4 regions of the Vibrio sp. TAP-3B genome follow, and region 4 is predicted to be linked to each of the others. Evidence: predicted binding sites of a transcription regulator. Region 4 holds the regulator's gene; each other region holds the start of a gene.

Region 1 (8,144 bases), 1.1 Mb from region 4:
CATTGTTTAAAATAGCTTTGAGGAAAGTTTTATGGCGCTCACAAAAGCCGAACTGGCAGAAAACCTGTTTGATAAATTAGGATTTAGTAAACGGGACGCCAAGGAAACGGTGGAAGTGTTTTTTGAAGAGATTCGTAAGGCACTGGAAAGTGGCGAACAGGTAAAACTGTCAGGTTTTGGTAACTTTGACCTTCGTGACAAGAATGAACGACCTGGTCGTAACCCGAAAACCGGTGAAGATATTCCAATTACTGCTCGACGTGTAGTTACGTTTCGCCCAGGGCAGAAGTTAAAAGCGCGTGTAGAGAACCTGAAGAAAGTACAGTAAGCCGAACAAATAGATCACGCGAAAGCATGGTCTTTTTGGCGTAAAACACGTGTCTTATACAAAGAAAAACCATCGCAACGCGGTGGTTTTTCTGTTTCTTGACGTTATTTTTTGGGATGCGTCTAAATGCTTTACAAGCTAGGAGGGTCAGTTATTTTCCACGCCTTAGCCTATCAAGCAATATTGCTAAATAGCGATTATGCCGCCTCTAAGTGAGTGGTTAAGTAAGGTTGCCACGCTTGTTGATATAAGTTCTTAGATTGGGTACGCATGTTTCTAATTGAAGCGAGTTCTAATTCGCTGAGTTCACGTTTCTCTATCATGGCTTGACGTTCAAGTTTCTGAACTTTCTCGTAAAGGTCATGCTCAGGACCATTTTTCACATTAGCTATTGCTTTTAAGTGCAATTGAACTTCTGCAACCAAATTAGTTTTAGGCAGGCGAACCAACAAATTTAAATCGCGATAACCAGAAGGACTCGGTTTTTTAAAGCGATTTTTAACTTTTACTATGGTTGTTTCTCGCTCTAAGGTTTCATAAATTGAGACCAAACTAGCCACATCTTCCGCAACAATGGTTGCACGAGCAAGATCGGTAATACGCTCCACTTTTCCATCCAGTTCTAGGGCTATTTTTGCTTCTGCACGTTGTTTGGATTTCACACCCGCAAAGTACGGCTGAGCATCATTAAGAAGTGCCGTACTTTTACAAATAGTTTCAAGTTCGAATTGTGCTTGGTGTGCTTTACTGTAGAGGATGTCGAAATCAGAGTATGGCTGTGTTGGTGTTGAGTCGATATTTTGAATGCCATATAAACCGCTGAGGCTGTGTTTAAAGAGTTTCGCGCAAACTTCGTCTTGATTAGCTGAACGATTTTGTTCGTCACTCGGTGGGGGGGTAATAGGAAGTGCGGCGAACGCCGGCGCACGGCTGAGTACCAAAAGCATCAATGCAGTAGTACGTAGAAATAAGCTCATTCACTCTCCTTAACTTGCATTCACTTAGAAAATAGGGAACATAAAGGTCGCTAAGATTGGCAAATTAGGTTCTAACTCATTAGTGGGGCCTTTGTGAAAGATCCCAAGGTTTAACTTTAACCTTAAAGTGGAATCGTGCATTAGATCACCATTTCTCTTTTCTTTATTCTGTTGTTTAGGGTAAAGACACCCTCTACTAAGGAACGATGACATCTTATCATCGCTCTATTAACTAAAGATGAACGACATAGACAAATTTGAGAAAATCGTTAGTCTTACGCCACAAAATGAAAATTAGCCGATAAGTAGAAAATAAAATGAGAGACCAAGAGTTTTGGCACAACAAATGGGCCAGTAATCAAATCGGATTTCACTTGGAAGATGTAAACCCACTACTACCTGCCTATTGGCCGCACACTCATCCAAAGCGTGAAGATAAAGTATTGGTTCCATTATGCGGTAAATCAGAAGATTTGATTTGGTTAGCAATGAAGCACGATTCGGTAGAGGGTGTCGAGCTAAGCCATATTGCTGTTCGATCCTTTTTTGCTGAGCACCTTTATACGCCAATGGTGACTCCGCTTAATGGTATGCACGAGCTGTATCAGTTTGATGAGCTCTCTATTTATACTGGGGACTTTTTTACAGCGCCAGTATCTCAAGCCGATATCATTTATGACAGAGCCGCGTTGGTGGCTTTACCGCAAGATATGCGAGAGGAGTATGTAGAGCGTCTCAAGCAACTTTTGAATCCAGGCGGTCGTATTTTGCTTGTTACACTCAACTATCCTCAAGAAGAGATGGCGGGGCCTCCATTTAGTGTGCCAGTCGAAGAGATTGAGCAGTTATTTTCAGGTTACAAAGTTACCTGTTTGAACGTAGATGAAGCTGATGAAAACCATCCTAAAATCGCCAAAAAAGGCTTAAGTCGCTTCTCTGAAGAGGTGTACTTAATCGAGAGCGAATAGGATTTCCTCGGTTTGTAAAGCGAAACAGCGCAGCAATTAAAGCTGCGTTATTTTTTGTAGGAGTGGAGCGCGTTTAATAAGTGACATTCACTTTTGACGCACTCTCAATAGCATCTTGAACGGCTTCTTCGGTCGTTTTACGTTGAGTAAGAACAACACCTAAGCGGCGGCGACCATCAATCTCAGGCTTACCGAATAGACGAACTTGCGTTTGAGGTTGAGCTAAGGCTTTGGTTAGATTGTTAAAGCGAATGCTTGTTGAAGTCCCTTGACCAAGTATTACGGCGGACGCTGATGGACCATATTGCACAATTTTATTAATCGGCATTCCGGTAAATGCACGTACGTGGAGAGCAAACTCTGACATTTCCTGAGAAATCATCGTGACCATGCCTGTATCGTGTGGGCGAGGAGAGATCTCATTGAAAATGACCTTATCGCCTTTAACAAACAACTCTACACCAAAGAGGCCGTAGCCACCGAGCGCGTTTACCACTTTCTCTGCCGTGTATTCTGCTGCTTTTATTGCGTTTTCTGACATGGCTTGCGGTTGCCATGATTCGCGGTAGTCACCATCTTCCTGACGATGGCCAATTGGAGCACAGAAATGAACACCATCAACAGCTCTGGCTGTCAATAAAGTGATTTCGTAATCAAAATCGATAAAGCCTTCAATAATGACACGCCCATAACCTGTGCGTCCGCCTTCTTGTGCGTGTTCCCACGCTTTTTGAATGCCGTCTTCGGTCTTAATAACACTCTGCCCCTTACCTGATGAGCTCATGACAGGCTTAACCACACATGGGATACCGACGTGTTCGACTGCACTTTTGAAGTCATCGTAGTTATCAGCAAATTGGTAAGGGGAGGTCGCCAAGTTAAGCGTTTCTGCGGCTAAACGACGGATACCTTCGCGGTTCATCGTGAGCTGAGTTGCTTTTGCCGTTGGCACCACGTTCAAACCTTTTTTTTCAAGTTCAACCAATTTATCAGTAGCGATAGCTTCGATCTCTGGTACAACATAAGTGGGTTGTTCTTGATCAATAATTTTTTCTAAGGCTTGACCGTCTAACATATCAATCACATAACTTCGGTGAGCGACTTGCATTGCTGGAGCATCGGCATAACGGTCGCAAGCAATGACCTCCAATCCAAGTCTCTGGCATTCAATCGCGACTTCTTTACCAAGTTCGCCAGAACCCAGAAGCAATACACGAGTAGCATTTGCGCTGGTTGCAGTACCAAACATAGTGTTCCCTTACAAAATAAAGTGATGAGATAGAAATTGCAGGGGATCATACTGATTTTTTTTAACGAAGCAAACGTTTGCGTTGTGGTTTTGATAATAATAACCCTGCAAAATATGCAGGGTTATTGGGCGCAGCTAGGAGAGACAGGGGTTACACGTTTGCAAAGCTTAAAGGAATATCAGGATTGATTGCTTCTAGTGTTGATTGTGTGTCCGCTAAGTGACTGATTTTCCCCTTAGCGCTTTCTGCTAAAGCGGCCGACTTAATATTATCGAAGGTATCGCTCGCCATCAGAATTTGGATTAGAGCTACCTGCAGTGGTGGCAGGCTAGGGTTGAACGCAGCATTCTCCGCATAAGCTCCCTGGAAAACACGACCACTTACCATTTCAAGAGCAATACCACTCATATTGTTAGTGTATGGTGAGTGACTCATATTCATTGCATCTACTGCTTTTTGAACAAGAGCATCCTCTTCATCGTAGGTAAAGTTGTGTTTATTACCATCCATAAGACGCAAGTTTATGCCGAGATCACCAGGACCGAATGCTTCTGGAAGATAGTTATGCAGAGATTTTTCTTCACGCTCAGGAAGTTGAATTTTGAGCTCTGCTGAAGTCGTCAGTTCGTTCATGAACTGACGACAGTGGCCACATGGGCTGTAGTTAATCGTGATGTCTTTAATACCACGTTCACCTTTCATCCAAGCATGGCTAATAGCACATTGCTCAGCATGAACCGTTTGTCCGAGTTGAACGCCGAGAAACTCCATATTTGCGCCAAAGTAAAGACGACCCGATAAACCACGAACGATTGCGCCTACATAGAATTCGGAAATTGTAGCGTAGGAAAACGCAGCGGCAAAAGGAAGCAGAGCAACACGAAGCTCTTTATCTGATAAGTCAGTAGCTGAAAGCAACTGTTCAAACTGTTGCTCTGAAAGCGTAGCATCAAAATCATCCGCTTGAATGATAGGAGCCAGTTGTTTGGAAAGTGCTTCTGGAGCGCTCGCTAGCGCCTGTTCAATGCGACTTTTCATGTTGAATCCTTGTTATTGCATGGATAGTTATTCTATGTAAAAGAGAGAAATGTTCTGTGCTACACGTCACACTGGTGAGTGTAATTGAGTTTTCTGTTACACAGTTTGAGTGAGCTCACACATGTATTCGATTGCATTCTCGTGAAGCGTTAACTCAGTCTCACTATCAAGTATATTAGCGTATATTCATATTCCAAGTAGCATCAATGTGCTATGACCACGGTTATGCTTGATTTAGGTCTATTTCTAAAGTGCTTAGAGAATCGCTATTTGGTCGTGCGCAGGAAGGTGGTGTTGATTAACGTTAAAGAGCTAAGGACGGAGGCCTGATAGAGGAGGACAGGCCAACTACTGATAAAACCAGACTGCTAAGGCAAAAAAACTTGGAGCTAAAAGAGAAGTGATGATGCCACATAAAACTAATGCTAACGATGAAAACGCAGCATCAACTGGTTGTTTCTCTGCGCAAGTGGCTGTGCCCAACGCATGAGATACGGTACCCATCGTTAAACCTCGTGCAATTGGGTGTTTAATGCCAATCAGGTTATAAATTGGGTATGCTAAAATCGCGCCTAGGAGGCCAACAATAAGCACTAAGATTGCAGCCACTGCGGCTTCGCCTCCTAGGTGGCTAGAGATTTCCATCGCAATCGGTGTGGTCACAGATTTCCCCAGCAAGCTTGCGATTAAACTGATATCTGCTTTAAAAGCAACGGCTATTAACGTTGTCGTCATCATCGACATCACGCTGCCTACCATGCAAGCAAATGTGATGATGCGCCAGTTCGCTTTAATTTGTGGAAGCTGTTCATACAATGGGTAAGCCAGAGCAACAACCGCGGGTTGAAGTAAAAAGCTGAGCCCTTTGTTATCTGTATAATAGGTTTCATAGGGTACATTTAGGTAGGTTAATAATGGAATTAATACCGCGATACTGATCAGCAAAGGGTTTGCTATTGGGGTATTAAGCTTGATAGCGATCTGACGAGCCGCCAGAAAAACTACCACAGTGACAATTAACCACATATTAGTGTTCCTCTTTTAGCAGGTAATCGAGCAGCCAAGCTAGGCTTACTAAGACAATGAGTGAGCCTCCAACAGCGCTAGCAATAATCGGCAGTGCGTTGGCAAGTAGTATATCGAAGTGCTGCATCAGGCCGACGCTAATCGGGACGAACAACAGGATCATATAGCGGATGAACAGCGTAGCCCCAGGTTTTACCCAATCGACTTTGACAACCCCCAGCGTCATGGAGAAAAACAATATAAGCATACCGATGACACTTCCTGGTACGGAAACGCCAGTGAACTTTTGAATGGCAATACCGATGCCAAGAGCTCCCATAATGAGGAAGAAGGAGATGAGCAGTTGGATCAGTTGTAAGAATCGGTCTTTAATCATTTCGGCAGCATATAAACGACAAGCACACCAGAAGGTGCGCTTGTATCAGGATAAGTTAGGAAGCGAGGTTCTCAACATAACGGTATACGGATTTTAATATCGTAAGCTTCTTTTCGTCACTTTCATGTTCGTGAACTAAGTTCTCTAAATTCAGCATGTATTCTTCGATTTGATTTTCAAATACTTCTCGGCAGTGCAAAGCCCAACGCCTTTGTTCTTGATCATCTAGCTTTCCAGGGAAGTTACGAGCACGGTAGCGGAACAATAATGGTTTTATGCGCTTATCGTCGAATTCAATATCCAGCGCGGCTAGGTTATTCGGGTCTGTTTCACGAATGATATCCATTGCGGCGCGATCTGCAGGAGAAAAGAACCCATTATAAAGTTGAGTATCAACGTCATCACTCTTTTCAAACTTACGTTCGATAGAAAACAGATTAATCAGCTTTTCTCGAATTTCAGGATGCTGACGAAGTAGTGCCAGGTTGGCTAAGCATTGCTGACGATCGATACCAATCTTTTCTGCGTTTTCAGACGTCAGTGTTTTTGCCGGCGCAAGAATAGGGCATTTGTTCAGGTGAACCAATTTGACTGGAACAGGCAATAACTCTCCCAGATCCTCACGTTTAGTGTAGAGCCTTTCGTGTAACTCTTCGGCAGATAGCTCAAGAATTGGTTGCGGATTTTTGGCTAAGTCAATCGTAATAACGGCGTTATTATTCGTCGGGTGCCACGCGACAGGTACAATCCAACTGGTGTATTGGCATTCGCGACCCAGCATGCCTGATACGTGCATCAGTGGCGTCATATTAACGATATCGACTAACTCGTTTAACCTACGTTTCTGACGCATAGAAAAGAAGTAATCAAATAGCTTTGGTTGAGCCGCTTTTACTTTTTTCGCCATTTCGATAGTCGCGATAACGTCTGCCATCGCATCGTGCGCATTACTGTGTTCGATACCGTTGGCGAAAGACAAGTGCTCTAATTTAAAGCTGGTAAAACCGTCTTCATTTTCTGGCCATTCAACGCCTTCTGGACGAAGGGCATGGCACGCTCGTAACACATCGAGTAAATCCCAGCGTGAGTTGCCGTTTTGCCAACTCCAAGCGTAGGGGTCAATGAAGTTGCGATAACAAGTATAACGAGTAACCTCGTCATCAAAGCGAATGCTGTTATAACCTAAACTGGTTGTTTTGGGTTTAGCAAGTTCAGCGTGAATTTTAGCGATAAACTCAGGTTCAGGAAGGCCTTCCTGAATTGTTTTTTGCGGAGTAATACCGGTAATAAGCGCAGCTTCTGGGGATGGGAGATAATCAGCGGGTGGCTGGCAGTACATGACTAACGGCTCACCGATGATGTTAAAGTTTTCATCTGTGCGAACGCCAGCAAACTGGCTTGGGCGGTCTTTTGCGGGATTAGTTCCCCAAGTCTCGTAGTCAAAGAAGAAAAAAGTTGGCTGATTATCTTGGTGCATTCTGCTTACCGTTTACGGAACCGATAACAGTATTAGACCATTCAACGCTTTGACTAGCAACGAAAGATGCAAGGTGAATTTTTGAAAATATTAAGCCGATGGCGAACCATCGGCTTAATATTTTACGTTTTATTGCTTGGGAAGTAGTTTGAGCTTTACGCTCGTGTTTCTTCCAATGCTGTTTCGCTTTCAGGTGACTTCAACACTCGGCTAGCAATCGTGCCAGCCGTCATTGAGCCTGATACGTTAAGTGCGGTACGAGCCATATCAATCAATGGTTCGATAGAGATAAGCAGCGCTGCAATAGTCACCGGCAAACCCATCGCAGGAAGAACAATCAATGCAGCAAAGGTTGCACCACCACCAACACCAGCAATACCGAATGAGCTGATAGTAATCATGCCAATCAAGGAAAGGATAAAGTGTAAGTCTAATGGGTTTATGCCCATACTCGGCGCGACCATTACCGCAAGCATAGCCGGGTAGATACCCGCACAGCCATTTTGACCGATAGTGGCGCCAAATGATGCCGATAGATTAGCAATCGCTGGTGGTACGTTGAGCTTGGTGATCTGTGCTTCCACATTGAGTGGGATAGTTGCCGCCGAGCTACGTGATGTAAAAGCGAAGGTCAATACTGGCCAAATCTTCTTAAAGAATTCCGTAGGGCTGACACCAACAAAAGAGACAAGCAAACCATGGAC
Region 2 (8,144 bases), 510 kb from region 4:
AGTGCCACGTAAATCAGACGCAAATCTTCTGCGAGACGCTCTTTGTCGGCTTGCTTCATTGATGCTTCATAGCCTGTGATATCCAGTACCGTACGGTCATTAACAGCATCGTAATATTTCGCTTCGCTGGCTTGTCGATAACTAAAAGCAAACGGTAAGAAGACTAAGTCATATTCCAAACCTTTTGATTTGTGAATCGTTACGATCTGCACCAAATTACGTTCGGACTCCAAGCGTTGAATTTGGTCATCACTGCCACCTAAGCCACTTTCTGCATCACTAATAGATTGAGCTAACCAGCGCAGCAAGCCATGATCGCTGTCCAGTTCATTACTGGCTTGCTGCAGCAGCTCCCCCATGTGCATTAAATCAGTCAGTACTCGCTCACCATTTTCACCCTGTGAGCTCGCACCTTCTTCTAACAGTCGTTCAGCAATATGGCGCTTGCTGATCACCGCTCTTAGCATCGGCAGAACACCACGCTGCACCCAAAGTTTGCGATACTCTTTGAACTCATTGACTGCGTTTTCCCAAACGGTTTCATCGTTATTCAGCGCATCCAAACTGGCTGCATCCAGGGCAAATAGCTCAGAGGCTAAGCTTGCACGCAGCGCACGGTCATTTTCTGGAGTCAGCACCGCTTGCAGCAGGCGCTGTAAATCTTGAGCCACCGAGCTAGTAAACACGCTGTCTCGATTGGACAGGTACACGCTGGCAATACCTTGGTCCGCCAGCGCTTGTTTGATCATTCGTCCTTCACTCCCCGTTCGAACCAGTACCGCAATATCGCCAGCTTGGACGTTTTTTTGCTTTTCGCCGTTCACCAGACACGCTTGCCCTTCTTTTGCATAAGTCAAAATAGTCTGGATTTGGCTTGCGGTTGCCTCAGCCATTCGAGTCAGATACTCGCCTTTAGGGAGTGGTTTGTCGTCCGCCTCTTGCAACCAGTAAGTCAATGCCGGTTGCTTTTGACCACCCATGACCCAAATGCGTTTTTCGGCATTAGGACTGTAATTAACGGGTAAGAACGGAATGTCCGAATCATAGATAAACGGGCTGTCTGGCAAGGCGAACACTTGGTTCACCGCCTGTACCATATCCGCACTTGAACGCCAGTTAGTGCCTAGTGTGTAGTGGGCACTGACTTGGTTACGCGCTTTGATATAAGTGAAAATATCGGCACCACGGAAGCCATAAATCGCCTGCTTTGGGTCACCGATCATAAATAAGCCACATTCTGGATTGTTCAGATAAATACGGCTGAAAATGCTGTATTGCAGCGGATCAGTATCTTGGAATTCATCAATCATCGCGACGGGATACAACGTACGAATTCGCTCGGCCAGTAACTCACTTTCGTCGCTATCGATAGAGGCTGAAAGCTGGGTCAACAAATCATCAAATGAGAGCCATTGTTTCTGGTTTTTCGCGCTTGCCAACATCAGCCGACACTGTTCAATCGCATGAGCAAGTAATGGGGCTTTTAGGCTGATTGGGTTAGCAAGAAAAGCTTCGATAACTTCAAATACAGGGTGTTGCGGCGCACTGCCTGTCGGGGTTTTATCTAGCAGAACATGCTGGGCAAACTTCTCCAGTTTATCTGGGTAATCGTAACCTGTGGTTTCCGTTGCTGCCCAAGCGTTTACCACCTCTAACCAAGTCGGCAGAGACTTTTTAGTGTAGCTGCGTTTGTTGATATCAGAGCCCGATATAAGCGCTAAAAAATCATCTTGGCTTTCTCGCCACTGCGCTTTTAATTCATCAATTTTTTTCAGGTTTTCGGTATGCAGCTCGGCCAAACTGCCCTGCATCGCCGGCACTGACAAACTTAGAGGCGCTCCCGTTAAATAATTGCTGATGTCAGATAACAACGCTGCGGGTGAGCCCCATAACTGACGGATCTCGCCAGCTAAAGTGAACGGTAATGGATAGAAATTCCTGCGCCAATAGTCAGCCACCACCTGAGCTTTAAGGTGACTTTCATCTGTGACAAATTCGTTATTAAATCGGCTGCCAGATTCAAAAGCATTTTGGGTTAGCATCCGTTGGCAGAAACCATGAATGGTGTAAACCGCCGCCTCGTCCATTTGACGCTCGGCTTGCAACAAAATTTCAGCGGCTTGTTTGTGGTCTTCCACTTCTTCAAGCAAAGGAAGGATAATGGGATCCGAGCTTTGCCCGCGCGCAAACGCAATTCGCGCATTATGAATTCTTGCCCTAATGCGCTCGCGCAGCTCCGCGGTGGCGGCTTCGGTAAAGGTTACGACCAGAATTTGGTCGACCGTTAGCGGGACGCGATGCTTGGTTTCAGTACGGCCGTGCCCAAGCAGAAGGCGCAGATATAGCCCCCCAATGGTGAACGTTTTGCCTGTGCCTGCCGATGCTTCTATGAGTCTCGCCCCATGCAAAGGGAACCTCATTGGTTCTAGTGGCGTTGATTGCGGTGGCCTAGTATTCATTAACTCTGCACCTGACATTTGATCCATAATGCTGAATCTCTCCGGATTATCGACTGGGGCGTTTCGCCTAATAACTGTGATCTATCGTTAAACTTCTATTAATATGCTTAACAAGTTGGAAAATTTAGAGTTTTGTGGGATCTTTCTCACGGTTATCCATCATTTGTACCGTTAGTATGCGCCACACGAGACCAGCCAAGCCTGTCAGGCGGCAACACTCAAAAAGTATCATGGTCCCTCTGACCTTGTGGCCGTACAGCGAACGCCCTACAAAAAGAATGATTTTCTGGCGGCCACCCTACACTCCCTTGTTGTTAACCGTTGTTAACCAATGACCCCCACTACGCTTTGTCCTCTTCTGCGTCTTGCGCAGCCAAGCGAGCACCTTGCAACACTAAAGCCGTTAATAAGCGCACTTCCGCCGCTAACTCTTCATTCCAAACGGGCCAAATTCGAGAAATATACGCGTTGTTGCCTTCGCCTTTACTCATGAAACCATCATTGAATGCACCGGTCATTTTCTTCACAGACTTCGCTTCGTCATCAACCCACTGTCCACGGCTAAATCCTGCTTCCACGCACGCTAACGCGGTTCTTGGGAAGTAAGGCAGTGGCTTGGTCATGCCTTCAAAAAATAAACGCACCAACTCAGTGAGCAATTGTTTCGCATGCTGCGTATCGGCAATTTCTGGGTAAACTAAATGCATCGCGCCTTCTTTACGATCGTAACCAATGATGTGGGTTTTCTTCGCATAACCCGATGCCGACATGGCGAGATGATCGATCCATGCCGCAAGGTAATCTTGCGCTCGGATTTTACCGCTTCGGTAACGAATTAAACCGGACTGATAACACTGAGTCAGCCAGCCAGTCAGGCGCACTTTTTTCTCTTCGCCTTCATTGCCCTCAAATAAAGAATCAAACGTCAGATCGATTTCTAAATCGTCTTGAAGGGCACCCGATAGAAACGCCAGTTTGTCTACCAACTCCTCAGCTTGCACTCGGTTAGTTTCAAACTCGAGATCACCAAACGCCCCCACCGGCAGTTTGCCTTGTGCGCGCTGTTGACTCATAAAGTGTTTAAGCACCTCTGTTTTTTTCTCTGGCTGCGTCAATGTCGTTTCGAGCAAAGCTTCTAATAGTGCATCACGCATCTGATAGCTTTCAAGGCCACCTAAAACAAAGGGTTCATCATCTTCCATGACTGGCAGTGGTGGCTCAAAGGTCACTTTCAGACGGCGATTGAAAAAATACTGTACCGGTAAACGCCAAAAACGTTGCAGCTCCACTAAATCGAGTTCAAACGGAAATGTAGCGCCCAGCAAGTAATCATCCAATTCACGATTAAAATCACGACGAACCTGACCTTGAGATAGACGGTTCTGGGTCAATGCCGCCGGGATCCACTCTTTGGCATAGCTGGTGTCCGCCCCTTGGAAAGCTTGAGGACTAAATGGCACCATGGCGTGGGTATTCACTAACGCGTTTAATAAATTGTCGCCAGACTCATCCACAGGCAAACCTGCATCACCGCTTAAACAGTAGTTTTGGTGGCAGTATTCCATCAGCTCAGAAACCAGAACCGAAGGCACTCGCTCGGTGTTGTCTTGGATTGAACGGCCAACATAACTGATGTAAAGCGTTTGCTGTGCGGATAGCATTGCTTCGAGGAATAGGTAACGGTCATCGTCTCGGCGCGAACGGTCGCCCGGTTTGGTTCTTCCCGTCATCAAGTCAAAGCCTTCCGGCGGCATGGAACGCGGGTACACGCCGTCATTCATCCCCAGTAGACAAACGGTTCTAAACGGAATAGAGCGCATCGGCATCAGGGTACAAAAGTTCACTTGACCAGCCAGGAAGCGCTGGCTAACGCGTGTTCCAGACAGTTTATTTTGTAGATATTGGCTGATGATCGCTGGGGAAAGCGGTTCATCAAAGGCCGCCTCGACCAACTGTTCTTTGAGTTGACTAAGCGTGTCCCGAATGGATTTCAGCGCCATTTCGCCTTCTAATTCAACCGAGAAAAAGTCATCCAGCAGAGAAATCAATGTCTCACGCCAGCCATCAATGGTTTGAACCTGAGAAAGCTTGCTTCGGTATGTACTGATTTGTTGAATAAAGTGGGCCAATTTGCCAGCCAGTTCTGCGCCTATACCTTGCACTTCATTATAGGGAGACAAACTACCTTGCTCGGTTTCAAACAAGCCCACCGAATCTGGCATCGCATAGCCGAGCAACATCCGCTGAATACCAAACTGCCACGTATTTTGGCGAGTTTCCGGCAGTTCAAATTCACGTCCGGTATTGGCATCCAATCCCCAACGAATACCCGACTCTTCCACCCACTGTTTGGCTTGCAAAAAATCGTCTTCACTGAGCTCAAAACGCTTTAAAATCGCTGGCGTCTCTAGCAGCTCAAGTAATTCAGAAGCCAGACAGCGTGTATTGGGTATGTTCACCAACTTCATGAATGCCGCAAGAATTGGACTTTCTTGATCCGCGGCTCGGTCTGAAATCGAATACGGAATAAAACGCTCACCCGGTGCGTTACCAAAGACCGCCTGAATTGCAGGACTGTAGGCGTTGATATCCGCAACCATAACAATGATATCGCGCGGCTTTAAGGTTGGGTCTGCATCAAACATCGCAAGCAATTGATCATGCAGCACCTCCACTTCACGCATTGGGCTGTGACAAGCGTGTAGGCTCAGTGATTTATCACCCAAGCTAACCACTTGTTTGTGATGACTGTTTTCGATCTGTTGGTCATCTTGATGTTCTTCAAGATTGAGAATATCCGCTTGCAATTGATGGAGCAAACTGCCGCGTTCCACATCTACAAACGCCTCAATCTCATGGGATTCCAGCTGAGATAACAGATACATGTTATCTCGCCCGAGTTTCCCCATCGAAGCCAGAAGACTGTTGCCGACTACATCGGTGTGCAGTTCATCAATCACATTCTCTTCCAATGACCCTTTTAACTGCTCAGTTTCACCTTGTACTTCGGAATGCTCCTCTTGCCACACAACATGTTGACGATGTTTGGCAGCCAAACGAGCCAGATATTTGCGATCACGAACTTCCCCCCAGTAATAACGACAAGGGTTGGTGAACATTAAATGTACGTCGATATGCTCACCAATCGCTTTAAGCGCATCCATATAGCGGGGCGGCAAAGAGGAGATACCAAACACAAACAATCGCTTTGGCAGATGGTCGAAATGGCCGTTAAAGTTTTCTAATGTGTCGATGAATTGTTCATAAAGATTGGCACGATGATAAGGAGACTGACCTAGTGATTCCGTGTGATCATACAACGCTTGCCATAAAATAGGCTGCCATGGATGGTCTTCTTCCAGTTCAGCAACCGTTTGCCCAGCTTCCCAACTGGCAATCCACTCCGGACGGTACACTAAGTAACCATCAAAAATATCAGCGATTTTTTCTGCCAACTGGTACAACTTGGAGTGGTCACTGTCGTCTTTGAGGTATTGCGCTAACGGCGCGAATGCTTCTTGATTTAAAAGCCCCGGCAGCAGATGCATCAGCTTCCATGTCATTGACTCTTTATTGAAAGCACTGCGTGTTGGTACATCAGACAACACTTGCGTGAACATTTCCCAAATAAAGGTGGCTGGTAATGGGAAGTTGAGGTTTGCTGCCACACCAAACTCTTTCGCTAACTCCATTTTTAACCATTGGGACATGCCTGGGCTTTGCACCAATATTTGTTCTTTTTCGAACGGATTTTCCAATGGACGCAGTCGAATCAGTTCAACAAGAAGTGATTTAAGAACGTCAACTTGGTTGGAGTGGTAAATAGTAAACAAAATGGAAACACCGCGTGCCGATTGAAACTGTTCGCTAGCTTAGCATAGCCCTATTTATTCCCGCAGTGATCTCGTGTTCGTAAACAGCAAAAGGTTACATATCCCCCACATCGTGATGCCTCATTATGCAGACGCTAATGTACGGAAGACAGAACGAGCAATCATTCTGGACGAACAGAGCAATTGCAACAACAATCATTAAGAGGTTCAGAACGGTTAAAAGTCGAGACAACTTAAGCTTATATAGACCTTACCAAATACGAGATACATCAACCGCTGAGATAACGCCCCCTAGTACAGACTGGACAAGCAATTAAGGAATTGAAGATGGATTACATTACCGACTACTACCACTCTTTTCTTGAATCTGTGTCCAGCAGAAATACGTACAGCCAAATTGGTATTATTATTGCCATTTACTTGTTGGCTTATCTTTTGGCAAATCGTGTCTATAAGTATGCCCCTATTCTTCGAGAGCCGCCTTCACCACCAAATAACTTTCCGATCCGCACATTCATTTTTCGCTGTGGTAAATTGTTGTTTCCTATCTTTGCGATTTTTCTTTTACGAATATCACTCGAATTCAGCCAGATGTACATTGAAGATGGTTGGGTAATCAAAGCCGCTTTTGCGATTGCGATTCTTTTATTTTTCAACTCGTTCGTTAGTCAGGTTATTACTAATCCTATCGCTATCATCGCTTTTCGATGGATAGGTATGCCTATTATTATTTTCTATGGCGTCGGTGTTCTTGACGATATCGTTACCGCTCTCCAATCGATGTCGATTGTCCTCGGTAACATTCATCTTTCACTATATGGCCTTATCAGAACATTAATATTTGGTTCCTTACTTTTCTGGCTCGGACGCGTTTCCAACGCGACAGGACAGACCATCATCCGTAAACAACAATCTCTCGATTTCCGAACTCGAGAAATTGTTGCCAAAGTCTTTGAGATAGGACTTTTTTTTGTTGTTATTCTGCTGATCCTTCAGCTAATGGGAATAAACCTAACGACGCTAGCCGTGCTCGGCGGTGCGATTGGTGTTGGGCTTGGCTTTGGCTTGCAAACCATCGCTTCCAACTTTATTTCTGGGATTATTATCATTTTCGACCGCTCAATTTCTGTAGGCGATTATATAGAGCTTGAAGATGGTCGTTCTGGAGTAGTCACGGAGCTAAATATGCGATCGACAACCTTAGAAACATTTGATGGCAAAGACATCGTTGTGCCAAACGAAAAATTTATTTCCAGCTCATTTACCAACTGGACACATAAAAATACCAAACAGCGTTATCGTGTTGATTTCTCCGTTGCTTATAAAACAAATGTGCGCAGTATGGCAGAGTTAATCAAAGCCGCAGTAGCCTCTCACCCACAGGTATTGAGTGGGGCCTCGGTGCCCTTTGAAGAGCGCCCAGATTGTGAAATCGACAGTTTTGGTGACTCTGGAATCAATATGTTTGTCGAGTTTTGGATGGAGGGCATCGACGACGGTCGCAACCGAGTTGGTGGTGACTTATTATTGATAATCCTCGAAACATTGCAACACAATGGCATTGAAATACCATTCCCACAAAGAGATATTCGGGTAACTTCTATTAAAGACAGCGACGAACTTCAGGATAAACGTTAAATGCAGCATAGCCTTCATCCACCCCATAGAAAAAGCCTCTTAAGTTAACTCAAGAGGCTTCTTTTCTAAGTTTGGTTTAACGCTTGTCTAGGTCAGTTTTATCGACTTCAAATTCGGTTTAATCAACAAGTTTTTGATGTATTGCAATGCCACATAAGAGACCACAATTGTTGCAATAATGAGCTCAATACCGGCTAAATCACGCACTTGTTGT
Region 3 (8,144 bases), 1.0 Mb from region 4:
ATACCTTGACGGAAATTGGTGTGCTGGATGCCTTCCCCGATCATTACTTTACTCAGTACTTATTGGGTTGCTTCTTCTACGCCAAACGTAATTATTCTCGCGCAGTACGCCACTGGGAGCGGGTCTTACACCTAAATCCTGACTATGCGCCGGTCTTACGTAACTTGTCGGTTCACGCATACAACAAATGCCAAGATCCACAGAAAGCCATTGAGTTGATGTCGCGTGCGTTTGCACTTTCGCCTGACGATGCCCGTATTTTGTACGAGTTAGATTTTCTTCATCAAGCTGTAGCGACCGAGCCTACAACGCGATTAGAGCTTTTGCAATCGCACTTAGAGGTAGTTGCCAGACGGGATGATTTAACCGCAGAACTGCTCAATTTATACAATATCACAGGGCAGTTAGAGCAGGCTGCTGAGTGTTTAACTACAAGGCAATTTCACCCGTGGGAAGGAGGAGAAGGACGCATTACTGGTCAGTTTGTCGTGAACAAATTACGCACCGCTCTTGGCTTAATAAACCAACATGCGTATACCGAGGCAATTGAATGTTTACAAGGTGCGCTGCATTACCCACATAACTTGGGTGAAGGGCGTTTAGTTGGGCAAACCGATAACGATCTGTATTACTACCTAGGCTATTGCTACCAAAAGCTAGATCAACATCAACTGGCTGCTCAACATTTCAAGTGTGCTACACAGGGTAAACAAGAAATAGGGCAAAGCCGTTATTATAATGACCAACCTGCTGATTACTTGTTCTATCAAGCCGCAGCACTGTATCAGTTGGGTGATACTGAAAAAGCGGTTTCATTATATGAAAATATGGTGGCGTGGGCTGAAGCGGAAGCCGACACACCCGTTGAGACGGACTTCTTCGCGGTATCACTGCCTGCTTTGATTGTGTTTGACGGTGATTTACAGGCCGAGCATCAACAGCATTGCTTATTCGTAAAAACAATGGGGCAGCTAGGGTTGGCGTTGATAACCGAGCAGGGCAATCATATTGCGTACAGCGCAGAAGAACACGATACAGATAAACAATTAACGTTTGAACACACCTTGCAGGCATTGTTAACCCAATCGCCAGCACATACTAAAGCGAACTTATTTAAAGAAGTCGCGCAACATCGCTACGCCTTTGGCCGTTACGGTCAAATGTAATGGATAGGTCACCTCAGGTGATCTATCGCCTGAGGTGACCACAAAACAATAACTTGAATAAACGTGTACCTCTACAAGGATTGATTATGAGTAAGACAAGCGATCAACTTAACATGAGAAATATCTGGCTCATCAGCCTAGTTGCTGCCTGCGGTGGGTTGTTATTTGGTTACGACTGGGTGGTTATTGGTGGGGCAAAGCCCTTCTATGAAGCCTATTTTAATATTACTAGTGCGTCGTTGTCTGGTTGGGCAATGAGTTCAGCGTTACTGGGTTGTATGGCAGGGGCGTTCATCGCAGGTACTGTCTCTGATAAATACGGGCGTAAACGTCCTTTGATCTTAGCGGCATTCTTGTTTGTGATTTCTGCTTGGGGCACCGCAATGGCAGGCAGTTTTAATGCATTTATTGTCTTTCGTATTATTGGCGGGATAGGGATAGGTTTAGCCTCAGCGTTATCACCTATGTATATCGCCGAAATTGCACCTGCGGAAAAACGTGGTAAGTTTGTGGCGATTAACCAGCTAACCATCGTTATCGGGGTATTAGCGGCGCAAATCATTAACTTGGTGATTGCAGAACCTGTGGCAACTGGCGCAGCACAAGCTGACATTTTACAATCATGGAATGGTCAAATGGGTTGGCGTTATATGTTTGGTGCAGAACTGGTACCAGCACTCGCGTTTTTACTTCTGATGTTTGTGGTGCCTGAATCGCCACGTTGGTTAGTGAAAATGGGAATGGCAAAAAAAGCCAAAGGCACATTACGTCGTATTGGTAGTGAAAGCTATGCTAGCCGCACCGTGGCAGAAATTGAAAGTACACTGTCAGCCGAAACCCGTTCGCTACCTTTTAGTGCGTTGTTAAAGCCAGATGTAAAACCCATTTTAATCATTGGTGTAGTGTTGGCAGCGTTCCAACAGTGGTGTGGGATCAACGTGATTTTCAACTACGCCCAAGAGATTTTTGCTTCCGCTGGGTTTGACATTAACGACACCTTGAAATCGATTGTAGCCACGGGATTAATCAACCTAGTCTTTACGATTTTGGCGATTCCGTTTGTTGATAAAATCGGCCGTCGTAAATTAATGATTGTCGGATCATTTGGCCTAACCATTATTTACGGCTTAATGTCTGCGGCTTATGCATTCGGCATGTTAGGGCTTCCTGTGTTGTTATTGGTGCTGGTGGCTATTTCTATCTACGCACTGACTTTAGCGCCAGTGACGTGGGTTCTGTTATCTGAAATCTTCCCGAACAAAGTACGTGGTACAGCCATGTCGGTTAGCACGCTTGCACTATGGGTGGCGTGTTTCGCACTCACATATACCTTCCCATTGCTTAACGCAGGGCTAGGCGCATCGGGTTCTTTCTTACTGTACGGTGTTATTTGTGCTTGTGGCTTTGTTTTCATCTATCGCCACGTGCCAGAAACCAAAGGTCGCTCATTAGAAGAGTTAGAGAAAGAGTTGGTAGCTCAATCTGCTAATTTAGGCAAAGAAGTAAAAGTATAACCAATACAAATAACCATAACTAAAAAGATCACCTAACGGTGATCTTTTTTATGCGTGAAACAAACTATCTAGCTCCTGTTCAACCCATAAATAGCTCATGCCCATCACTCGTTCTATTTGGCTTAGCTGACCAAACGACACCAGTGTTTGATCTTGGCGGCGAGCATTCTTATCTTCAAACGGATTCGTGAGTGTTTGATCTGTGATCGTATTCAACCAAGGTTGACCCAAGGCACAAGTGTTGCCGTACAGAATGATCTTATTGATGTTTAGGGTGATCAGAAAATTATACAAAGCTTGACCAAGCACTATTGCGGCGCGTTGAGCGACATCTAATGCGATAGGATCGTTTTGTTGGTAGCGCAGAACAAAATCATCAAACGTGAGAGCTTGTTCTTTTTCTATCATTGCCTCAAGTGTTTGCAGGTAGTGCGTAATCTCACTCTTATGCTCCGCCTTACTTTGACTGTGTAACGCAGATTGTTGAGAGTAGCGCTCGCACAAGGCTTTTGAACTGGCTTCGGTCTCTAAACACCCTTCTCGGCCACAACCGCAAATAATGCCGTTATTTGCTACTTTAGTGTGACCGATTTGTCCACTACCAAACATTTTTCCGCGGTAGATATTATTGTTTATCAGGAACGAAGAGCCGATCCCGTAATCGATATTCAGTACACAGAAATCTTGCCTGCTGTGGCCACCTAACCATTTTTCTGCTAATGCCATCATTACACAATCATTATCAACTAGCACATCAACACGTAAGCGTTTTTCGAGAATGTATTTAAGCTCTATGGATTGTGTCCATGGGGCTTGTGGCATTCGCATTGACGATCCAACATGAGTATCCACTTGCCCATGTACTGCAATCGATAACCGATAAGGTGTGGTGCGGTTTATTTGGCGACAAGCAACAATCACAGTAACTATATCGTCGATGAGTGCCTCTGGAGTAGCAGGGGCGATGGCTTGATTGACGAACACAGAGCAAGGGGTAATTTGATTATCGACCATGACGGCCTGAATACGAGTCGGGGACACGTTAAGACAAATGGTATCGGGGCGATGGCGTGATACATTGTACAAGCCTTTAAAGTTGCCCTTGCTTACGTCTGGCGACACGGTATTTTCAACGCGACCTTGATCGATTAATGCATCAGTGATCTTGGTGATTGCTGGAATGCTTAACTGCGTTGCCTGCGCTAGTTGTGACTTGGTCATCCCTTTGTTTTTATACAGCAACTCCATGATGATACGGCAGTTATATTGTCGCACCTGTTGGTTGTTAAGGCCCTTATGGCCATTGAACCCTAAGGTATTGGTCATCATTGTTTGTCACCACCTAATCAAAGTCGCTCAATTGGCCGCATGATTAACCCTACTAATAAGCACCTTTAGGAGTCAGCGTTTAGTAATAAGTGTTTAGTAATCCCTGTGACCTCGCTATCACTTAACGAACCATCACCCACTTACAGTAGCTTCTAAGCCGGTTGCGGGTTAATTAGCAAGTAGCATGGTATCACAATGGTAGAAGGGTTAATTTATGGCAATTCACACACTCGAAAATGACACATTGAAACTGATAATTAATGAGTTGGGTGGGGTTATTGATGCCTTCCAATACACGCATAACAATAAATGCAATCAAGGTGAAGAACATGCTTTCAATATTCTGAGACCACGAACAAAGCTGAGTGAAAATAATGCGGGAGAAGCTAGTATGTTCCCTATGGTGCCCATGGTGAACCGCATTAGAGGTAATAGCTTTGAATGGCTAGGACATCAAATAACATTGCCTATTCATTCACAAATAGATCCCGATTTCTTTTTACACGGTGATGGTTGGTTAACCCATTGGCAATTGTGTCGACAGAACCAACAAGAGTTATGGCTAGAATTAGCGATGACGTCAGACATTAAAGGCGTGTGTCACTACCAAGCCAAGCAGCGTTTTCAGCTTGAACAAGACAGCCTGATTGTAACCATGACAGTGACCAATCTTAGCGAGGAAGCCTTTCCATTCGGGGCGGGTTTCCACCCTTTCTTTCATTGCTTACCGGATACGCGTGTGCAATTCCCTGCGCTTGGGTGGTGGCGAGAAGATGCGACTTATCTACCAATAGACTATACAAGCGTTATCCCTCCCCTATACAGTTTTGAACGAGCGAAGCCTATTCCCCAAATATGGATTAATAATGGTTACCGTCTGGATAAATCAGGAGTAAAAGCCACACTAAAGCACGATAACGGCTTATTGGTAACGCTTATCAGCCCGTGTAATTACCTACAACTGTATAAGCCTGTAGGGCAAGCAAGTTTTCTGTGTTTAGAGCCTCAAAGTCAAGCGGTCAATGCACATGCTTGTTTATCGTCATTATCCTCTTTTCACGGTAATTCAATTCATGAAAGCTTGGGACTAACCATACTTGAAATGCATCAAAGTATGGAGCTCACTATGACCATCAAAATTGATAGTAGTTTATATGGGCGTAACTCTAATGCTTGATAAAATTCAATTAGATGGCTTCTTAAATACAATCTTTTATATCATTAATTTATAGGTACAAGGTAACGAGTGCCGTCTATAAGATACAAGTGTTTTTATGTACAGAAGCAAAAAAAGAATGGGGAGCGCAATTGCTCCCCATTGTCATTTTTAGCCTTGGCTGGTGGCATTACTTATCTTTGATGGCTTCACAGCCTTTAGGTATCGCAACCGACGATACCTGTTTACCTGCGATTAGGGCTGCTTTCACATCCAGTTTGTATTGAGTGCATTTGCCTACACTGACGTTGACCGCTCCCGTTTCTACCGATGGATTACCTCCAAGCGAACCACCACCTTGAGCCAAAACAAAAGGTGATGCTAGGGTAGTCAGTAGAACAAGTGTGTTTGTTGTGATGTTTTTCATTGTGTCATTCTCACTATAATTTTAAAAAGAAAGTTGGGGATTAGTTAGACGTTTGTTCAGCTTCAGATGAGCACTTATTCTTATCGGAGATATGCCCGTTAAGCTTTCCACACGCATCGGCTGTCCAATGTAGAAGCGCTCCAGCGACAAGAGTGGATTGAGGGCCTTGTTTTCCATTCCAGTGTTTCTCCAGATGCTCCTTAGAGATATTTGGTGTTCCACCGAGCGCAGCGTTTGCCATTGATGAAACGCTTAGAGATGAGCTCAATGCAATCGCGATGAGTACGTATGATTTTTTCATATTCGATCCTTATTGGTGTTGATAAATAGATGAGTTGTTTTGCTTTCGGTTTAGAAGGTGTAAACAAAGGTGCCAGCCGTTGAAGTGACTTCAATTTCTTTCACGTTGTCTACGGTGCAGTTGTTGCTGTATCCCGTGTAGGTTTCCCCGAACTTCAATGAAACGTTTCTAGATAGCTCTGAGGCCGTACCAGCAGGAATACGACAATTACCTCGATTAATCACAACGTCGGTGATGACGGTGTTATCGGTAATCGCTTGTAGGTCAAAGATTAAGCTTCCCCAATGAGAGTTGGTGGATATCGATACTTCTATATCCGCAACGGCTTCAGGAGATTCTTCCTGTTCAGTGCATCCTGTTGCTCCTATAAACAGGGCCATCGTGACTGCGTATCGAACCGATTGGTTTAGTCGATGTTTTAGTTTGGTCATGGGTTTACTCTCCTCATTGGTGAGTGGAATTCTGGGTAGCCTGCTCCTTCGTGAGTCAGCATGAACTGCTCAACATTGAAGTCCGAGGGATAGGTAAATGAAAATGTCGATACACTGGCCTCATCAATGAGTGGTAAGGCAACGGTGTGTATTGGATGTTGGTCGGATAGCCGAAAGAGCAGCAAGAGCGCGTCGCACTGAACCGAGAGTCCCAGTGGTTCAATGAGCGTTTGCTCCTGCTGCAAAGCTTGGCTAGAGACCTTTAGCATTCGGTTGTTAAGTAATGCTTCATGGACTGACCTTAAGACTTGTTGCTGCTTGTTACTCCAGCTTCTCGTATTAGGTAGGTTGAGGTGTACTTTGCTTAGCCAAAGTTGTTCTTTTGAAATGGCTGAAGCCTTGTCCTGTAAGGGTTTGTCTCTCTCCGAGGACCGACCCTGTTCATAATTCAGCACATCAGGAATAAGCGGCTGTAAGTACTTGTTGGTCAGTTGCCAATAGAGCATTTCTTGCTTATTGAACGTCAGCAACTGCTCGGATGTTTTTCGGTAAACATGGGGCATGCTCATCGAATCACACTCCACGTTAAACACCTCCACAATGACTTCATCGAGGTAGCGTTTGATACTGCGCGTGGTGCGGTGGATATCGATTAGGGCCAACTGCTGCTGCAACTCCCTAACGGTGATCCATCGATGTTGAGGAATAAGCATCAGCGTGTGCAGCAAAGCAGATAAGCCTTCAATGCTGGTTTTATTGCTCATGGCTACTCTCTCAATACATAGCGCTCCACACCGGAGTCGGACATTTAATGTCGGGAGAATAGAGGTGGGTTCGACACATAATGTCCAACGGTTAAAGCGCCATCAATCGACTTAACGAAAGCGTGAGTCGATTAACATTATCGATGGTTGTTTTTATCTCTCAGCTCTGAGATGGCTACCAGCAATCCAATCAGCAGTACCACCAGAAAGCCTAAAGTTGTTAGGGTTCCTATGGCACCAAAGAAAGGGGAAAGAGAAAGTAACGTGATGAGGGCAGAGATAAGCTTGATGGTTTGTAGGAGAAGGGAAGTCATGAGTTATTGCGGGGTAAGAGTAATATCGTCGAATGCCTCCATCTCAACGTATGCGAGAAAATTACTCTCCCACAATTTATACAGCTCGACAGCGTCACGGTTATCGTTCATTGAAAACCAGCCGTGGTAGCTGGCAAAACATTGACGAGCGCGAAAGTCAAAATCCAAATTCCGCTCAAGCTCAGGGTAGTAGTTCCCCATATAAGCAAAGTCTGTGATGTACTCAACACACCATTCTCCTGTTGAAGACTGGCAAATAGAAATTTCGACAGGATGAAAGCCACCAGCATCAGCACTGTAAGTTTTATCACGAAGGTTAAAGACCACATGTCGGCTGGTGGAGAGCGTTTCATTGTTAAGCAAATGTGCCGAGTAACGCGCATTAAGCAATGCATACAGCTTCTTAGAAACAGGTAGGGGTAATGACGTAAAGGCTAATTGGGACATCGACAGTCCTCCTTGCTTAGGGATAAATCAGAAAGTAGTTAAGGGGTTAGTTAAACGAACTGACCAACGAGAGTTGCACGTTATCAAAGACGTTTCGGGTTAGGTGGCGAGTTAATGCGTTAATCCAAGCGGTGAGCACCTCTTGCACTTCTGGATGAGATAAATCCGTTGTTCCTGTATCGGGTTGATAGAACCAACGATTAGTAAGGTGAAAGTACAGCTCCGGCTCTACGCTAGTACTGTTATCATTAGGGTAAGAAAAGCTCGCAAAGAACACGATGAACCAAGGCTCTGA
Region 4 (8,144 bases):
TCTATCCAGTACATTTGACACAAGGCTGCGGTCAGCTCAAACGGTTGCAGAATTTGCTCTAACGGGTATTTGTTGTACCCCTTCGCGCTAAAGGCCTCTTCTTTCCCTCCCGTTGTAATCACACTGCGCCAGTATTTTCCCTCTAGTGCCGAACCTCCGCCAAAAGCAAAACCTTTGCCCAGCACTCGGTCCAACCACTCTTTTAACAGGGCTGGGCATGAATACATATAAAGCGGGTGATGGAACACAATCACATCATGCGTTAACAACAGTGCATGTTCGTGGTTCACATCAATAAAGAAATCGGGATAAGCACCGTAAAGATCATGCACGGTGACATGATCAAGCGACTGAGCTTTTTTAATCATCACTTGATTAGCAATCGAGTTATGCGGCTCTGGATGAGCATAAATGACCAGAACTCTTGGGAGAATAGACGGTACAACAGCCAAATGGTCGTCCTTGTGGTTATTTTTATCCGTTATCAAATTGTTATACTTTTTTGTACAGCATAATGCAATTAAAGCGAATCAATCGACTTTTCCGGCCAATACCCCTACTATTCACCGCTAGATATATACCCAAGTGGCTTTTCAAAACGATTGAAACCACTTCGCTATGTAACCAAGCAACGCGCACTGCGCAAAGTGAATGAAAACTTTATGATTACCTTCTCTGACATCCAGTTACTGCGTGGCGGTAAACCCCTTTTAGATCAAGCTTCTGCCACCATCCATCCCGGCGACAAAGTCGGCCTTGTGGGCAAAAACGGCTGTGGTAAATCGACCCTTTTTGCGTTGCTAAAAGACGAACTGTCGATTGATGCAGGTTCATTTAGCCAACCACAACATTGGGAACTGGCATGGGTCGCGCAAGAAACGCCAGCCCTAGAGCGCAGCGCATTGGAATACGTCATTGATGGTGACCGCGAATATCGCGGTCTTGAAAAGCAGCTCGCCGATGCGGAAACACAAGACAACGGTACACTGGTCGCCGAGATTCACGGCAAGATTGAAACCATCGGTGGCTACAGCATTCGCGCTCGCGCAGCAGAATTGTTAGATGGTTTGGGCTTCAGCCAAGAGCAAATGAGCTGGAGCTTGACTCAGTTCTCCGGTGGTTGGCGTATGCGCCTTAACTTAGCTCAAGCACTATTATGTCGTTCTGACTTATTGCTACTCGACGAACCAACCAACCACTTGGATTTAGATGCGGTAATGTGGCTAGAACGCTGGCTGCAAAACTACCCGGGAACCCTACTCCTGATCTCGCACGACCGCGACTTCCTTGATCCCATCGTGGGACGCATCATCCATATCGAAAACCAACAGTTGAACGAATATACGGGCAACTACTCATCTTTTGAAAACCAGCGCGCGCAAAAAATGATGCTGCAACAAGCGATGTATGAGAAGCAACAGAAACAAATGTCGCACATGCAAAGTTACATCGATCGTTTCCGCTACAAAGCATCAAAAGCTCGTCAAGCGCAAAGTCGTATTAAAGCGTTGGAGCGTATGGAAAAAGCATTACCGGCACAATTTGATAATCCATTTAGCTTCCAGTTCCGTACCCCAGCGGCATTACCCAATCCAATCATGATGATGGATGAAGTATCGGCAGGTTACGATGACAACCTGATCTTAGAGAAGATCCGCTTGAACTTGGTGCCAGGCAGCCGTATTGGCTTGCTTGGTCGTAACGGCGCGGGTAAATCGACCCTGATCAAACTGCTTTCTGGCGAACTCAGAGCCCAAGGCGGGGATCTCACCTACTCTCAAGGTGTGAAGATTGGTTACTTTGCTCAGCATCAGCTAGAGACGCTGCACCCAGAAGAAACCCCATTGCAACACATGATGCAGATCGCTTCTGATCAAACCGAACAACAACTGCGGGACTACTTGGGTAGCTTTGGCTTTCAAGGAGAAAAAGCCCTAGAAAAAGTGGCGCCGTTCTCTGGTGGTGAAAAAGCCCGTTTGGTATTAGCGTTGATTGTTTGGCAAAAACCAAACCTATTACTGCTCGATGAACCGACCAACCACTTGGATTTGGACATGCGTCAGGCACTGACCTTAGCACTGCAAACCTTCGAAGGGGCAATGGTCATTGTATCGCACGATCGTTACCTGCTGCGTGCAACCACGGATGATTTATACTTGGTGCATGATCGTCAAGTCGCCCCATTTGATGGGGATTTGGCCGACTACTATAAGTGGCTGACTGAGCAACAAAAAGCGGAGCGCAAAGAAGCACAAGCCGCACAGCCCGCCAAAGATAGCGCCAACAGCGCGGCAGCGAAAAAAGAGCAAAAACGTCGCGATGCAGAATTTCGTACACAGACCGCGCCAATTCGCAAAAGGCTGACACAATTAGAAAAGAAAATGGATAAGTTAGGTGCTGCACTGGCCGAAGCTGAACAACAATTGGCGGATAACTCACTGTATGAAGCCGAAAATAAAGCTAAACTTAACCAAGTGCTGGCTCTTCAAGCTTCTAGTAAGGCAGAGCTCGAAGAAATTGAAATGGAATGGATGTCGGCTCAAGAAGAGTTAGAGCAGATGGAGTTAGAGTTTAATCAATGAGTAATCAACACGCTGAATACACACTCACCCTAGAACACCTTTGGCAGTTCAGTCTGCAATTTTATGGGGTGCGAGAAGTGAAAGAAGCGTGTTTATCATTACAGAACAATTATCACGGCAACGTGAACCTACTCCTGCTGCTCAGATGGCTCGATGAGCAGCAACTGATTTTCCAAGAAAAAGACTGGCCTCTAGTACAAAGCTGTCTGGGTCGAAGCGAAACTTTACTGCACTCTTTTCGCGACTTACGCCGCCATCTTAAGTCGCAAGTCAATGATGCTTTATATCGTGAAACCTTGCAGTTTGAACTGCAACTAGAAAAGCAGCAACAAGCGGATTTGGTGGACTGCATTAACTCACTTGCACTACTCAAAAATGATGGCGACCCACTCACGCTGAGATACTGTCGTCAACTTGGTGGTGAGCATTTGCAGCCAGCCTTTGCTATGCCGGTGCCAAACATTCACCCACCAAAACGCCCATAAATCTGTAGAATACCTATAATCTTTATAAAGGATTATATTAATAAGTTCTTCAACTGACACCGAAGGACCGCATAAGAGCAGTTAGGTATGACACAATTTTTCGCCGCCGCCGGGATCAAAAACCCGCATCTTCAAACGCTTTTACCACGTTTTATTCGCAAAAAAGCGTTATTTACGCCGATTTGGCAAACCCTCGATACAGCCGATGGCGACTTTCTCGATCTAGCATGGAGCGAGGACCCAAGCCAAGAACCTGCGCAAAAACAGCCGATTTTTGTGTTGTTTCATGGACTAGAAGGCTGCTTCTATAGCCCTTACGCCAATGGTCTAATGAATGCGTTTGCTCAATCTGGTTGGCTGTCGGTGATGATGCATTTTCGTGGTTGTAGCGGCAAGCCAAACAAGAAAGCTCGCGCCTATCATTCCGGTGAAGTGACTGACGCCCGCTACTTCTTAGAGCATCTTGAGCAACGATTTCCTGATAACCCCAAAATCGCGGTTGGTATTTCCCTCGGCGGGAACATGTTAGTAAATTACCTTGCGCAATATCGAGACGACCCGATTGTCACAGCCGCCACAATCGTCTCTGCACCGCTGGATTTGGCGGCATGTGCTAATCGCATCGAACAAGGTTTTTCGAAGGTCTATCGTCGTTATTTATTATCCTCGCTCAAGCGCAATGCGTTGCAAAAACACGCTTTGCTACATGGTGAATTGGCTTTGTCCTACAACTCAATAAAACGTGTCACACGATTGTATGAATTCGATGATTTGATCACGGCACCATTGCACGGTTTTAAAGACGCACAAGATTATTACGACCAATGTTCAGGCTTGAGCAAGTTACAACAGATCACGCTGCCAACCTTAATCATTCACGCCAAAGACGACCCGTTCATGACGGATGAGGTTATCCCTAAATTTATTCTGCCTGACAATATCGATTATCGCTTATTTGACCATGGTGGCCACGTCGGCTTTCTGTCTGGCTCCGTTTTAAAACCTAAATTTTGGCTAGAAGAAGCACTGCCGGCATACTACGAAAGTATTGCTACAGACTTTATGGCTCACACTATAAAAAAGAACGTTTCTACTGCGACACAACAGAGCGCGGTATAGAATAGAACTAAATCATAAAAAGTATGAGGTATTGATGATCATCCCTTGGCAAGACATCGCGCCTGAGACATTGGAAAATATCATTCGTGAGTTCGTTCTGCGCGAAGGGACGGACTACGGGACCGTCGAGGTTTCTTTACAAGACAAACTCGAACAAGTAAAACATCAACTGGCACAAGGTGAAGCCGTCATTGTCTTCTCTGAACTGCATGAAACTGTAGATATTCAGCTCAAAGCAAAATCATAGCCCCTTCACATTTTACCGTCCCCCACTCAATGACAAGCCGTTGTGACGTGTTATAGTGGGTTATCGACCGTGCAGTAACGCCCTACTGCACTTTACAGGTAAGTAATTTTCGACAAGGTTTGTCATGTCAGCAAAACACCCAATCATAGCGGTTACTGGTTCGTCCGGTGCCGGCACGACCACTACATCTGAAGCCTTCCGTAAGATGTTCAATATGATGAACGTCAAACCCGCATGGGTTGAAGGTGACAGCTTCCACCGCTTTACTCGCCCCGAAATGGATATCGAGATCCGCAAAGCGCGCGAGCAAGGTCGACACATCAGCTATTTTGGCCCTCAAGCCAATGACTTTCCAGGTTTGGAGGCGTTCTTTCGTAAATACGGCAATGCGGGCACAGGAAGCGTACGCCGCTACCTACACACATTTGATGAAGCCGTCCCGTATAACCAGATGCCGGGGACATTTACCCCCTGGCAAGATCTGCCGGAAAACAGCGATGTGCTGTTTTACGAAGGCCTGCATGGTGGCGTGGTGGATGGTGAGGTAAACGTATCGCAACACGTTGATTTTTTGATTGGCATGGTGCCGATCGTGAACTTGGAATGGATCCAAAAATTTGTCCGCGATACTCGAGAGCGCGGTCACTCACGAGAAGCGGTTACGGACTCCATCGTGCGTTCGATGGACGATTATCTCAACTACATTACGCCACAGTTTTCACGTACCCATATCAACTTTCAGCGAGTGCCAACGGTCGATACCTCTAACCCACTTAACGCCAAAGGCATTCCAAGTTTAGATGAAAGTTTTGTCGTGATTCGCTTACGCGGGATTAAGAAAGTCGACTTCCCGTATCTGCTGGCTATGATTGATGGCTCATTTATGTCACGCCATAACACTATCGTGGTTCCAGGCGGTAAAATGAGCTTTGCTATGGAGCTCATCGTAAGACCGATTCTCCAACAGCTAATAGAAACAGGAAAAATTGGTTAAAAACGTAGCAGGCTAGACTTTACTTTTCACACCGTGATCATGTGCACACTTTTGCTTACAAAATCTCAATCATGACACGATTAAAATCAAGAAATCGTTTTCGAAAAAGGATACTATTTCTTACCGAAACACAAGATAGCTTGCAGCATATAAAAAGTGCTCTTATTCTAGTAAACCTAATTCAGGCTTAGCTAAAATATGGATAGCGCAAGCGTACCCTGCAGAGGAAGTGAGATATTATGGTTCTAGGTAAACCTCAAACCGACCCAACATTAGAGTGGTTTCTTTCACACTGTCATATTCATAAGTACCCATCAAAAAGCACGCTGATTCACGCGGGCGAAAAAGCAGAAACGTTGTACTACATCGTTAAAGGTTCTGTTGCGGTTCTTATCAAAGACGAAGAAGGTAAGGAAATGATTCTTTCCTACCTAAACCAAGGAGACTTTATTGGTGAACTTGGTCTATTCGAGGAAGACCAAGAGCGCACAGCTTGGGTTCGTGCTAAATCTCCTTGTGAAGTTGCTGAAATTTCTTTTAAGAAATTCCGTCAGCTTATCCAAGTAAACCCAGACATCCTAATGCGTCTTTCTGCGCAGATGGCTCGTCGTCTTCAAGTGACTAGCCAAAAAGTGGGTGACCTAGCGTTCCTAGACGTAACTGGTCGTATCGCTCAGACGCTTCTGAACCTTGCAAAACAACCAGACGCAATGACTCACCCAGACGGCATGCAAATCAAGATCACTCGTCAAGAAATCGGTCAAATCGTTGGCTGTTCTCGTGAGACAGTAGGTCGTATCTTGAAGATGCTAGAAGAGCAGAACCTAATCTCTGCGCACGGTAAAACTATCGTGGTTTACGGTACTCGTTAATCTCAAACCAGAGTGACGCGAACAAAATTATAAAAGCCACCAATGGCGACATTGGTGGCTTTTTATTTGTCTTGTAACCACATTAAGCTCAGAGCAACAAAAGACTAATGAGCAAGTTGGTTAGCCGAAAGGTTAACCCTAAAAGTTAGCCATTCGTACTTTCAAAGATTTTGTCCGCTGAAGCCGCCACAAAACCTGGGTACAGCTCACCGTTTTCCATCGGGTAGCGCTTAGCAAACTCGTAAAAGCCACCAGGGATAATTTCAGTGCCTTCGCTAAAGCGAACCGCCACTTTATCCGCCATGGTCGATGATTGTTCTAGCAGCACCTCAGGAGTGCCCTTCACTTCCCCGCCGTTTTCATTAATGGTAAATCCGGCCGTACGTAAGTGATCGTTTACTTGCTTCACTTCTTCGTATTCATTGAGCTGGTTAACGCTCACCGTGAAGTGGTTTGCGCCGTAACCATGCGCCGCCAACCAAGATGCGTACTCACTTTCTTTAGCCAACGTTTGGTAGTCAGCAAAGCTTAAATCCCACAAGCGTCCACCATGTAAGAATGCGCTATCGTTCAGCTTGTCTGCATCGACTTGTGCCACCAGCTTTTTCACTATCTCTTGCAGCTCAGCTGAACATTCTTCTACTTTCAGTTCACTAATAAACACTTTGGGTTGCTTAGGTTCTGGATGCTCGTAATGCTTTGCGACTAATTTTTTACTTTCAAAAACGTAGTCACCACATGCCTGGTAGCCAATGGCTACAAATGGTTTAGCTAAGGTTTCGATACCAAGAGGCGCAATATTGAAGGTACGTAAAGCTATATGATCATTAATCAGAGGCTCATCTTCTTGAAGCAGCTGATGTACTTTCGCAGCAGAAGGGCAAAGACGTTGAATGTAATCTTGCCATAGCGATTCAAATAACACATCGGGCGTCATAACGACTCCTTGTTACGAGATGTAGAGTTAAAAGGTAAGCGGAAGTTGACTGCTCGTTCACAACGAAAAGTTGTCCAGAATAATGAACGAACAGCCATCAACCTGTGACGGTAAATGCCAGTCAGTCAACACGCTTTTCCGAGTCTTTGCTCACTTTCCGTGTTCTGCCAACGATCACTACAACCCATACCTAAATGATTCGCCGGCAAGGTGAGCCGCAATACATGGTTGCGACTCTGTTATTAAAACTTATAGCGCCACACCTGGGCTTAATGTTGCAGGCAAGATAGTCTCTTGACCTTCCATTGATGCCATCGGGTACGCACAGTAGTCTGCTGCGTAATAAGCGCTTGGACGTAGGTTACCTGATGCACCAGGGCCACCAAATGGCGCATCACCACTTGCACCTGTGAGCTGGCGGTTACGGTTCACGATCCCTGCACGAATATGGTCAACGAAGTATTCCCATTCTTGGTCGTCAGTTGAAACTAAACCAGCAGAGAGACCAAAGCGCGTGTCGTTCGCCAGTGCTACGGCTTTTTCTAGCCCTTCGTAACGCACCACTTGCAGAAGTGGACCGAAGTACTCTTCATCTGGCAGGTCAGCAATGTTCGTTACATCAATAATGCCCGGAGAAACAAACGCCGCCTCTCCTGCTTTAGCTTCAATCAAGCTTTCACCACCAAGTGATTGTAGCTTCGCTTGTGCATCGAGAATGAACTTGGCTGCGGCAACGGAAATTTGCGGTCCCATAAATGGCGCAGGCTCTGCAAATGGCTGGTCTACGCAAATATTCTTCGTCGCTTCAACCAGTTTCGTGATGAGCGCATCACCTTTCTCACCCAGTGGCACGTACAAACGACGAGCACACGTACAACGTTGACCAGCACTGATAAACGCTGATTGGA

The links. The regulator CRP, encoded in region 4, controls carbon source genes, mostly activating them, when cyclic AMP is high. The targets are predictions, from matches to a motif close to TGTGANNNNNNTCACA.
Region 1: the regulator CRP is predicted to act here: its motif matches at 4,666-4,681, upstream of cdd (cytidine deaminase).
Region 2: the regulator CRP is predicted to act here: its motif matches at 2,595-2,610, upstream of recB (exodeoxyribonuclease V subunit beta).
Region 3: the regulator CRP is predicted to act here: its motif matches at 4,114-4,129, upstream of AC3D28_RS00460 (ROK family protein).

What each region holds. Positions count from the first base shown of each region.
Region 1 is NZ_CM173495.1:1,043,581-1,051,724, reverse strand. It holds gene ihfA (integration host factor subunit alpha) at 32-328, shown strand; gene AC3D28_RS04955 (nucleotidyltransferase family protein) at 526-1,305, opposite strand; gene AC3D28_RS04950 (thiopurine S-methyltransferase) at 1,623-2,273, shown strand; gene purT (formate-dependent phosphoribosylglycinamide formyltransferase) at 2,347-3,522, opposite strand; gene cdd (cytidine deaminase) at 3,674-4,561, opposite strand; gene AC3D28_RS04935 (CidB/LrgB family autolysis modulator) at 4,910-5,587, opposite strand; gene AC3D28_RS04930 (CidA/LrgA family protein) at 5,589-5,963, opposite strand; gene sbcB (exodeoxyribonuclease I) at 6,019-7,440, opposite strand; gene AC3D28_RS04920 (L-cystine transporter) at 7,596-8,144, opposite strand, start outside.
Region 2 is NZ_CM173495.1:1,606,248-1,614,391, forward strand. It holds gene recB (exodeoxyribonuclease V subunit beta) at 1-2,486, opposite strand, end outside; gene recC (exodeoxyribonuclease V subunit gamma) at 2,801-6,292, opposite strand; gene AC3D28_RS07600 (mechanosensitive ion channel family protein) at 6,620-7,930, shown strand; gene AC3D28_RS07605 (TDT family transporter) at 8,018-8,144, opposite strand, start outside.
Region 3 is NZ_CM173495.1:93,280-101,423, forward strand. It holds gene AC3D28_RS00450 (DUF5107 domain-containing protein) at 1-1,166, shown strand, start outside; gene AC3D28_RS00455 (sugar porter family MFS transporter) at 1,253-2,680, shown strand; gene AC3D28_RS00460 (ROK family protein) at 2,729-4,009, opposite strand; gene AC3D28_RS00465 (aldose 1-epimerase) at 4,224-5,186, shown strand; gene AC3D28_RS00470 (hypothetical protein) at 5,356-5,592, opposite strand; gene AC3D28_RS00475 (hypothetical protein) at 5,633-5,893, opposite strand; gene AC3D28_RS00480 (hypothetical protein) at 5,944-6,273, opposite strand; gene AC3D28_RS00485 (transcriptional regulator) at 6,321-7,088, opposite strand; gene AC3D28_RS00490 (DUF2787 domain-containing protein) at 7,406-7,849, opposite strand; gene AC3D28_RS00495 (DUF2787 domain-containing protein) at 7,896-8,144, opposite strand, start outside.
Region 4 is NZ_CM173495.1:2,117,266-2,125,409, forward strand. It holds gene kefG (glutathione-regulated potassium-efflux system ancillary protein KefG) at 1-452, opposite strand, end outside; gene AC3D28_RS09990 (ABC transporter ATP-binding protein) at 663-2,582, shown strand; gene AC3D28_RS09995 (TIGR02444 family protein) at 2,579-3,067, shown strand; gene AC3D28_RS10000 (hydrolase) at 3,155-4,186, shown strand; gene AC3D28_RS10005 (YheU family protein) at 4,221-4,433, shown strand; gene AC3D28_RS10010 (phosphoribulokinase) at 4,558-5,427, shown strand; gene crp (cAMP-activated global transcriptional regulator CRP) at 5,667-6,299, shown strand; gene AC3D28_RS10020 (2-oxoadipate dioxygenase/decarboxylase family protein) at 6,445-7,236, opposite strand; gene astD (succinylglutamate-semialdehyde dehydrogenase) at 7,486-8,144, opposite strand, start outside.